One region of the Pseudomonas sp. H1_D04 genome, then DNA from elsewhere that is predicted to be linked to it. Evidence: riboswitches for the same ligand, from Rfam matches in the RefSeq annotation. Region 1 holds a riboswitch; each other region holds the start of a gene.
The links. A riboswitch is a leader RNA that binds a small molecule or an ion and turns the genes downstream of it on or off. The one in region 1 is predicted to bind cobalamin.

Region 1 (3,269 bases):
TGAACCGCGTTTCCAGGGCTTGCGGCGCGAGCATTGCGTGCACTTCCGGTTGCGGCGCGCCAATGACGTGAGGTACCGCGAGGATGGCAGCGCCCAGCACTTTCAGCAGCCAGTTGCGCCCGAACACGATCAGCGCAATCCCGGCAGCGGTGGAGGCCGCAGTGCCGATCCACCACGTCTGGCGCAGTGCCAGATCAGCGGCGGCGGTGCCCGGCAACTCGGGTGGCAGGCCCATCGTCGGCGCCAGCACGAAGGTTGCGTAACCGGCCAGGCCCCACAGCAGGCCCTGCGCCGTGCGGGTGGGGGCGCGCAATGTGTAGAGGCCGGCCAGCATCAGTGCAAAACCAACCGCCACCACCAAGTTGCCACCGGTGGTCGACAGCACGCGCTGCCAGCCATCTTCAGGCTCCCAGGCTTCGGCATCGTGGGTGTGGGCAGCAGCGCCGGCAGCGTGCTCATGCACCACTTCGGTTGCCGCCGGGGCTTTTTCAAAGGTTTCCGCCTGAAGAATCAGCGGGGCGACCCAAAAGCTTTGCAGCAGGGTCAGCAGCAGCGCGGCCAACAGGCCGGTGAAACCTGCGGTTTGCGCAATACGCTTGATCATGTCGGCAGGTCTCAGTGGCACGGGAACGCGGCGCTGTGGCGGGTATCGTGGGCAGCGTTGTGCACCGCCTCGATATGCGAGAAACCGGCGAAATACACCAGACACGCGCCGAGGATCGACGCGCCGATGGCGGCGGTCAGGCGTTGGCTCAAGGTAGAGGTGCTGCTGGCGGAGTGCGAAGTGCTGCTGATGATCGACATGGCGCGTCCCTTTCAGGTGTCTGGATGAAACGAGCGCATGAAAACCCCGCGAGCCAGGCACGCAGAGTTCCGAACAGCGCCCGCCCACCGCGGGTTTGTTATCTGGTTTTTCGGGCCGGTCTCCGGGCTTGCGAGGGACACTGGGTCTATAAAGCATCGCCTTCCCATGCCTTACAGGCACAGTGGATCTGACGCTTCACTCGCTTACCGTTGCGGGGGCAGCACCGGACTGGTCATGGCAGCCATGATTTACCGGTTTCCCGTTTCACCCTGTGAAGGGCACCCGAAACAAGGCATGTAGGAAAGCATGCAGAGCGACGGTAGTCAAATTCACCGAGCCCCTGTAGCCTTGCACCTTCGAGGTTCTTCGGCCCAGGCCGAAGCTAAGAAGGGAACGCGGTTCAATCCGCGGCTGCCCCCGCAACTGTGAAGGGTTCATCCGACTGCCACGCCACTGCCATCAACGGCGGGAAGGCGCAGCCGGCGCCGGTCTAACGACCCGCAAGCCCTAAGCCAGGAGACCTGCCTCGCAACCGATTTTCTAATTCAACCGGGCGGGGTGATCCGGTGACGAAATCCGCTTCTGCGCCGCGCCGCAGGGCCTATCGTCCCGTATGCCCGCCCCCAAGGGCATCCGATGAAAACACTGGCCAAACTCCCCGTCACCATCGTTACCGGCTTCCTCGGCTCGGGCAAAACCACCTTGCTGCGCCATATGCTCGACAACGCCCAGGGCCGTCGCATCGCCGTCATCGTCAATGAGTTCGGCGAGTTGGGCATTGATGGTGAAATCCTCAAGCAATGCTCCATCGGTTGCACCGAAGAAGAAGCCAATGGCCGCGTGTACGAACTGGCCAACGGCTGCCTGTGCTGCACTGTGCAGGAAGAGTTCTTCCCGGTGATGCGCGAACTGGTCGCCCGTCGCGGCGACCTCGACCATATCCTCATCGAAACCTCGGGCCTGGCCCTGCCAAAACCGCTGGTGCAAGCCTTCCAGTGGCCGGAAATCCGCAGCGCCTGCACGGTTGACGCGGTGATCACCGTGGTCGACAGCCCGGCCGTGGCCGCCGGTACCTTTGCTGCGTTCCCCGATCAAGTGGACGCCCAGCGCAAACTCGACCCGAACCTGGACCATGAGTCGCCACTGCACGAGCTGTTCGCCGACCAACTGGCCAGCGCGGACCTGGTCATCCTTAACAAGGCCGATCTGATCAGCCCGGAAGACCTGGCCCGTGTGCGCCTGGAAGTCGCCGAAGAGCTGCCGCCAGCCGTCAAAATCATCGAAGCCAGCAGCGGTCGCGTGCCCCTGGACGTGTTGATTGGCCTGGGTGCCGGCTCCGAAGAGCATATCGACGGTCGTCATAGTCATCACGATCATCACCACGAAGGTGAAGACGATCACGACCACGATGCGTTTGATTCCATCTCCATCGACTTGCCCCAGGCCGACGAAGCGCTGCTGCTCGACGCATTGACTCAACTGGTCGTGCAACACGGCATCTTGCGTGTCAAAGGCTTCGCCGCGATCCCGAACAAGCCGATGCGCCTGTTGATCCAGGGCGTGGGCACCCGCTTTGACAAACACTTCGACCGCGCCTGGGGTGCTGACGAAGCACGCATCACGCGCCTGGTACTGATCGGCCAGGACCTGGATGCGGTCGGCCTCGAAGTGCAACTGCGCGCCGCGCTCAGCGTTTAATCCATGCACCTGCTCAGGACTCAGCCCGGTGGTTTTGTCGCGGACGACAATATTGCCGACCTTGGACAGACCCCCGCCGAACTGGTGATCCTGTGCAGCGGTGATTCCAGCCTGGCGCTGCTGGCCGAAGCGGCCCAGCAGTTGCCGGATGACTACCCGAGCCTGCGTCTGGCCAACCCGATGCAGGTGCAGAACCACGCTTCGGTCGACCTGTATGTCGATGAGGTGCTGCGCCACGCGAAGGTCATCCTGATTTCCCTGCACGGTGGCATCGGTTATTGGCGCTACGGCATCGAGCGCTTGGTGGAGTTGGCCGAGCGCGGTGTGCAGCTGATCCTGGTGCCGGGGGATGATCGCCCGGACCCGGAACTCAGCGGTCTCAGTACCGTCGGCGTCGAGGCGCGGGATCGCCTATGGCAGTTTCTGCGCCAGGGCGGGCTGGGCAACGCGCTGGACTTTTATCGCTGCCTGGCCAGCGGCTATATGGGCCGCGACTACCCGTGGGCCGAGCCGCAAGCCTTGCCGCGTACGGCGATTTATCATCCCGGCAAAGCCAATGCTCGCCTGAGCGACTGGCAGGCAGATTGGCACGCCGACCAACCCGTGGCGGCGGTGCTGTTCTATCGCTCCCATTTGCAGGCGGCCAATACCGGTTTTATCGATGTGTTCTGCCAGCGCTTGCAGGCGGCGGGCCTCAACCCGTTGCCGATGGCGGTGGCCAGTTTGAAAGAGCCCGGCTGCCTCGCGGTGGTCGAGGATTTGCTGG
Region 2 (3,269 bases), 1.8 Mb from region 1:
AGCTTATTGGCGAGCACTTGAAGCACCACCTGCGGCTCGATGGACGTTTCGCCGATGGCCACGCCCGCGAGTAGGGCGGCTGAAAGCAGGGTCAGGGCGAGCAGGGTGCGGATCACGCTTTTACTCATTTGCGCAGGTCGTAGCCGTCGATGGCGCCGGCCAGCTGTTCAAGGCCATCGAACGTGCGGAGGCTGGCCTGCAGCGCCAAGGCGTCGAGGATGATGATGCGGTTGTGTTTGACGGCGTCCATGTTGCGCGTGACCGGGTCGCTGCGCAGGAAGGCGAGTTTCTTTTCATGGTCGTCGGCAGGGTAGCGGCGACGGTCCATGCGGGCGATCACCAGGAACGTCGGATTGGCCTTGGCGATGGTTTCCCAGCCAACAGCGGGCCACTCTTCATCGGACTGCACCACGTTGTGCAGGCCGAGGGTTTCGAGCATGAATTCGGGGATGCCCTTGTGGCCCGCCACGTACGGGTCGCTGGCTATCTCGGAACTGGAGAACCACACCAGCGCGCTGGCTTGCTTGAGGCCTTTACTCTGCGCCGTGGCAACGGACTTGGCCAGGCGCGCCTTGAGGTCGTCGTTCAGCTGTTGGCCGCGCGCCTGCACGTCGAAAATCTCGGCCAGTTGGCTGATGCTCTTGTAGAGGGTCTCGATGCGGAACGGCTCTAGCCGCGTGCCGTCGGCGCCCACCAGATTGTCCTTGCCTTCGCAGTCGGAAGGCAGCAGGTAGGTGGGGATCTTCAATTCGTGGAATTGCTCACGGGTGCCCACCACGCCTTGCGGGCCGACCACCCATTCCAGCTCGGCAGCCACCAGTTGCGGGCGTTTGGCGATCACGGCTTCAAAGCTTGGCTCGTTGTTGGCCAGGCGTTCGATTTTGTCGTTCTGCGCCTGGTACTGGGGCAGCACACTGTTGAACCACAGCGAGGTGCCGACCACTTTGTCGCCGACGCCCAGGGCATACAGCATTTCGGTGGCGGCCTGGCCGATGGTCACGCTGCGTGCGGGGGCTTGCGGGAAGGTCACGGCGCTGCCGCAGTTTTGGATAGTCAGCGGGTAGTGAGTGGGCGCCGCTTGAGCCAGGGCACAGAAACCCAGACCGGTGATCAGGGCAGTAACGCGTGGCAGCATGGGGCGATCTCCGTGTGAACCGTAGGTGAAGCAGGGGCAGTACGGCTCGGAAATACGCCCTTGAACGCTGCCGGTCGGGCAGGCAAGGATGTCCTTCCCGGACACCCCGCCGGTTAGTGATTGTGCTGGGCCGGCAGGTCTCCTGACTGATGCGTCTTCGCCACGCTCCAGCCTTCCCGGACGAGGTCCAGTGGCGTTAAGGAGCAGGCTCGGCACCTACAGTTGCGGGGGCAGTTTCGATTGACGCCGCGGGCGGCGTTTCGAATTCCCTATTAGTCCCATGGGGGAACCGGCGGCGCTATGGTAGTTGATTCAGCCTCGCAGAGGGAGGCTGAGCTTCAGTTCGCGTGCCGGTGGCGCGATCTTCGATGTCGCGCCAAGTCATGGCGCCTATCGTTAAAAAGTCGCTAGGACGTTCGCGCCTCGCAAAAAGGAGGCGGCCAATGTGTGTTCGTCAGTAGCTTCGCAATCCGTTTTTTGCTTGATCCCGCCTAAATGCGCGATCAGATCGCTCACCACAACACGGCCGCCTGCCATGAAAGGCCCGCTGCGCAGCCGGGGTTATTTTCGATCCAGCCACACCGTCTGCGCATTGCAGAACTCGCGAACGCCGAAGTGCGACAGCTCGCGACCGAATCCACTTTTCTTCACGCCGCCAAACGCCACCCGTGGGTCGGAGACGCTGAAGGCGTTGACGAAGATCCCGCCGGTTTCCAGCTGATTGGCGATATCCCGTGCTTTCGCTGCGTCAGTGGTGAAGATGCTCGCGGTGAGGCCGAACTCGCTGTCATTGGCCAGGGCCACCGCGTGGTCGGCGTCGCGGGCGGTGATGATCGAGGCCACGGGGCCGAACAGTTCCTGTTTGAACGAGGTCATCTGGTCGGTGACGTTGGCGAGTACGGTCGGCTCGTAGTAGTTGCCGTCGCCTGTGACTTTATGGCCGCCGAGCAACAGGGTCGCGCCTTCCTCCAGGGTGGCCTGGACCTGACCGTGCAGCTCGTCGCGCAGGTCGAAGCGGGCCATTGGGCCAATGTAGGTGGCAGCTGATGTGGGATCGCCCATCACCAGGGCACGGCTGGCGTCGACGAACTTGGCCGTGAAGGCTTCCACAACACCGGCTTCGATGATCAGGCGCTTGGCGGCGGCGCAGACTTGGCCACTGTTCTGGAAGCGGCCGATGAGCGCGGCTTGCACGGCGGCGTCGAGGTCGGCGTCGTTGAGCACGATGAACGGGTCGGAGCCGCCCAGTTCCAGCACGCATTTTTTCAACGCGGCACCGGCCTGGGAGCCGATAGCGATGCCGGCGCGCACGCTGCCGGTGAGGGTCACGGCGGCAATGCGTGAGTCCGCGATGGCTTTGGACACGCCCTCGGGGGTGACGTTGATCACTTCGAATAAGCCTTCAGCAAAGCCGGCTTTACGGAACGCTTGTTGGATCAGGTAGGCGCTGCCCATCACATTCGGCGCGTGTTTGAGCACGTAAGTGTTGCCGGCGAGCATGGTTGGCACGGCGCCGCGCAGTACCTGCCATACCGGGAAGTTCCACGGCATTACGGCGAGAATCGGGCCCAGCGGGCGGTATTCGATGTGGGCGGTGCCGTTGTCGACCAGGGTCGGTTCCGGGGCGAGCATGGCCGGGCCTTGGGCTGCGTACCATTCACTCAGTTGCGCGCATTTTTCGACTTCGGCACGTGCCTGGGCGATGGGTTTGCCCATTTCCAGAGTGATCATCTGCGCCATGGCTTCGGCTTGCTCGCGCAAGGCGGCGGCCAGGGCTAACAGCAGCTCGGCGCGCTGGCTCACCGGCTGGCGGCGCCAGGTGCGGAAGGCGCTGGTGGCGCGGTCGAGGGCGGCATCCAACTGCGCTGTTGTTTCGTAGGGATAGTTGCCGACGGTTTGGCCGTTGGCGGGATTGATCGATAAGGCGTGGGTGTTCGCGTTCATGGCACCGTCCTGCGTGTACGTTGGGAATGGAGGTCAGCGTACGGGGCTGGATCTTTTCTGGAAACTGAATAATATTAAGCAATACGTTCACGAATGGAGAATGAATTGGATCTCGTGCAACTGGAAATCTTCAAGGCCGTCGCCGAACAAGGCAGCATCAGCGCCGCCGCGCAGTTGATTCATCGGGTGC
Region 3 (3,269 bases), 2.1 Mb from region 1:
ACGGCCAGCCATAGAAACCGCCGTCCTTGACCGAGGTGATGTAGTCCGGCACCAGGTCGCTGCCGATCTCGTCGCGCTCGTTCACCGCCGTCCACAGCTTGCCGCTCTGCGGTTCCCAAGCCATGCCATTGGGGTTGCGCAGGCCGGAGGCGAAAATACGGTGCTGGCCGCTGGCGCGGTCGACTTCCCAGATCGCGGCACGCCCCTGTTCCGCCTCCAGGCCGTTTTCACCGACGTTGCTGTTTGAGCCGACGCTCACGTACAGCTTGCTGCCGTCCTTGCTGGCCACCACGTTTTTCGTCCAGTGGTGGTTCAGAGGGCCGCCTGGCAAGTCGACCACCTTGGAGCCTTGGGCCTTGATGGCAGTTTCGCCTGGCTGATAGGGGAAACGCAGCAGCTTGTCCGAGTCGGCCACATACAGGTCGTTTCCGACCAGGGTCATACCGAACGGCGAATTGAGGTTTTCCAGGAACACCGTACGTGTTTCGGCGACGCCGTCGTGGTCGGCATCGCGCAATAGAGTGATACGGTTCGGGCTCGGCACCCCGGCGCCGGCACGTCCCATGACCTTCTCCATGACCCAGCCGCGTATGCCCTTGGCGTCATCCGGTTTGGGCGGTGCGTTGGTTTCCGCCACCAGCACATCGCCATTAGGCAACACATACAGCCAGCGCGGGTGGTCGAGGCCCTCGGCGAACGCGGCCACTTGGGTGCCGGGGGCTGCCGTTGGCTTCGCGCCATCTGGCCAGCCGATGGCCGGAGCGATGTTGACGGTAGGGATCAGCGTTTTGTTCGGTTCCGGCAGTCGGGGCGAGGGGCCGGTGCCGTCGGAAACCTTCAGGGTTGAGCTTTCTCCGCACGCCGCGAGGGTGCCGGCAAGCATGATTAACAGGGCGAGTCTGGTTTTATGCATGGTGTTCTCCTTGATACCTGTAAGGGTAGAGGAGGGCGGTGGTGCGATGGTTCAAGTACTCGACCAGCTTTCATTGACGCTCCACCCCCAACCCACTAACCTTCGCCGCTTGTTCCAGGTGCTCTGTGACCCATGGGTCGACAGAGTGAAACAGGGAAGCCGGTGAGTGAGCGCGCTTGTACACAGCGCCGCCGCAATTCCGGCGCTGCCCCCGCAACGGTAAATGAGTCAAGACGCTGCTTTTGCCACTGTATCGCGTGCGATATGGGAAGGCGCAGCGTTGGCCTGCTTGCTCTCTACAAGAGCTGCGCCACTCATGAGCCCGGAGACCGGCCTGGATCATCCAACAGCATCACGGTGGGCGATGCTTGGCTGTCTGTTTTTTCTTTTTCCTGCCCGCCGTTTTTGTCCAGCCCCAACGGAGAGCTGCCATGACCGATACCCCCGACCGCGACGAACGCCACTTGGCGCGCATGCTGCGCAAAAAAGCCGTGATCGACGAGCGCATCGCCAACTCCCCTAACGAATGCGGCTTGCTGCTGGTACTCACCGGCAACGGCAAAGGCAAGAGCAGCTCAGCGTTTGGCATGCTCGCTCGCGCCATGGGCCATGGGATGCAATGCGGTGTGGTGCAGTTCATCAAGGGGCGTAACAGCACTGGCGAAGAGTTGTTTTTCCGCCGCTTCCCCGAGCAAGTGCGTTTCCACGTCATGGGCGAAGGCTTTACCTGGGAAACCCAGGACCGCCAGCGCGATATCGCCGCCGCCGAGGCAGCCTGGGCGGTATCCCGCGAACTGCTGCAAGACCCAACCATCGGCCTGGTGGTGCTGGACGAGCTGAACATAGCCCTCAAGCACGGTTACCTCGACCTGGACCAAGTACTCAGCGACCTGCAAGCCCGCCCGCCGATGCAACACGTGGTGGTCACTGGCCGTGGCGCTAAGCCGGAGCTGATCGAGATGGGCGACACCGTCACCGAAATGGGCATGCTCAAACACGCATTCCAGGCCGGTATCAAGGCACAGAAGGGCGTCGAACTTTGAATCAGCCCCGTCATTGCCCGGCCGTATTGATCGCCGCACCGGCGTCCGGCCAAGGCAAAACTACCGTCACCGCCGCCCTGGCCCGTTTGCACCGCAATCTGGGACGTAGGGTGCGCGTGTTCAAATGCGGTCCGGACTTTCTGGACCCGATGATCCACGAACGCGCCAGCGGTGCGCCGGTGTATCAATTGGATATGTGGATGGTGGGCGAGCAGGAAAGTCGCCGCCTGCTGTGGGAAGCGGCGGGGGAGGCCGACCTGATCCTGATCGAAGGCGTGATGGGTCTGTTCGACGGCACGCCCTCCAGTGCCGACCTGGCGCGGCATTTCGGCGTGCCGGTGCTGGGCGTGATTGATGGCACCGCCATGGCCCAAACCTTTGGTGCTCTGGCGCTGGGCCTTGCGCGCTACCAGCCGGATCTACCGTTCGCGGGCGTGTTGGCCAACCGCGTCGGCACGTTGCGCCATGCGCAATTGCTCGAAGGTAGCCTCACTGAAGGCCTGCGCTGGTACGGCGCGCTGTCCCGCGAGACGGGAATCGAGCTGCCGAGCCGTCATCTGGGCCTGGTGCAAGCCAGCGAACTGAATGACCTCGATGCACGCCTGGACGCCGCCGCCCAAGCCTTGGGCAGCAGTTGCGAAGTCGCTTTACCGCCGCCCGTGACCTTCGCCGCGCCTGAAGTGATGAAAGCTGAGCCGTTGTTGGCCGGTTTCCGCATTGCCGTGGCCCGCGACGAAGCCTTCGCCTTCACCTACGGCGCCAGTCTTGACCTGTTGCGGGCGATGGGCGCTGAGCTGACATTTTTCTCCCCGATCCACGATCGCGAATTACCTGACGCCGACAGTCTGTATCTGCCTGGCGGCTACCCGGAACTGCACCACCAGGCGTTGTCGGAAAATACTCCGATGCTCGACGCCATCCGTGCTCACCATGCGGCGGGTAAGCCGTTGCTCGCTGAGTGTGGCGGCATGCTCTACCTGCTGAACTCCCTCACCGACGTCGACGGCAACCGCGCCGAACTGCTCGGCCTGTTGCAGGGTGATGCAGTGATGCAAAAGAAACTGGCGGCCCTGGCGCTGCAAAGCGTCGAATTGCCGGAAGGCGTACTGCGCGGCCATACCTATCACCACTCCCTGACCAGCACCGAATGGCAACCGATTGCCCGTGGTCTGAGCCCCAATGGTGGGCGCGGGGCCGAAGCGGTCTACCGACAGGGGCGGATGACGGCCTCTTACGTGCACTTCTACTTTCCGTCGAATCCGGCTGCTGTGGCCGCATTGTTTTTACCCACGATAGCGCCATGACTGACAACG

Region 2: linked by a shared signal. The riboswitch ahead of AB4N82_RS19515 (ABC transporter substrate-binding protein) and the one ahead of cobW (cobalamin biosynthesis protein CobW) in region 1 are both predicted to bind cobalamin.
Region 3: linked by a shared signal. The riboswitch ahead of cobO (cob(I)yrinic acid a,c-diamide adenosyltransferase) and the one ahead of cobW (cobalamin biosynthesis protein CobW) in region 1 are both predicted to bind cobalamin.

What each region holds. Positions count from the first base shown of each region.
Region 1 covers NZ_CP162826.1:5,992,040-5,995,308, reverse strand. The annotation lists gene AB4N82_RS27820 (CbtA family protein) at 1-604, opposite strand, end outside; gene AB4N82_RS27815 (CbtB domain-containing protein) at 616-804, opposite strand; cobalamin riboswitch at 901-1,106, opposite strand; cobalamin riboswitch at 1,148-1,348, shown strand; gene cobW (cobalamin biosynthesis protein CobW) at 1,442-2,503, shown strand; gene cobN (cobaltochelatase subunit CobN) at 2,507-3,269, shown strand, end outside.
Region 2 covers NZ_CP162826.1:4,203,513-4,206,781, forward strand. The annotation lists gene AB4N82_RS19510 (FecCD family ABC transporter permease) at 1-128, opposite strand, end outside; gene AB4N82_RS19515 (ABC transporter substrate-binding protein) at 125-1,135, opposite strand; cobalamin riboswitch at 1,251-1,444, opposite strand; gene AB4N82_RS19520 (aldehyde dehydrogenase family protein) at 1,697-3,079, opposite strand; gene ptrR (putrescine utilization regulator PtrR) at 3,185-3,269, shown strand, end outside.
Region 3 covers NZ_CP162826.1:3,894,975-3,898,243, forward strand. The annotation lists gene AB4N82_RS18070 (PQQ-dependent sugar dehydrogenase) at 1-913, opposite strand, end outside; cobalamin riboswitch at 1,013-1,265, shown strand; gene cobO (cob(I)yrinic acid a,c-diamide adenosyltransferase) at 1,345-1,956, shown strand; gene AB4N82_RS18080 (cobyrinate a,c-diamide synthase) at 1,953-3,260, shown strand; gene bluB (5,6-dimethylbenzimidazole synthase) at 3,257-3,269, shown strand, end outside.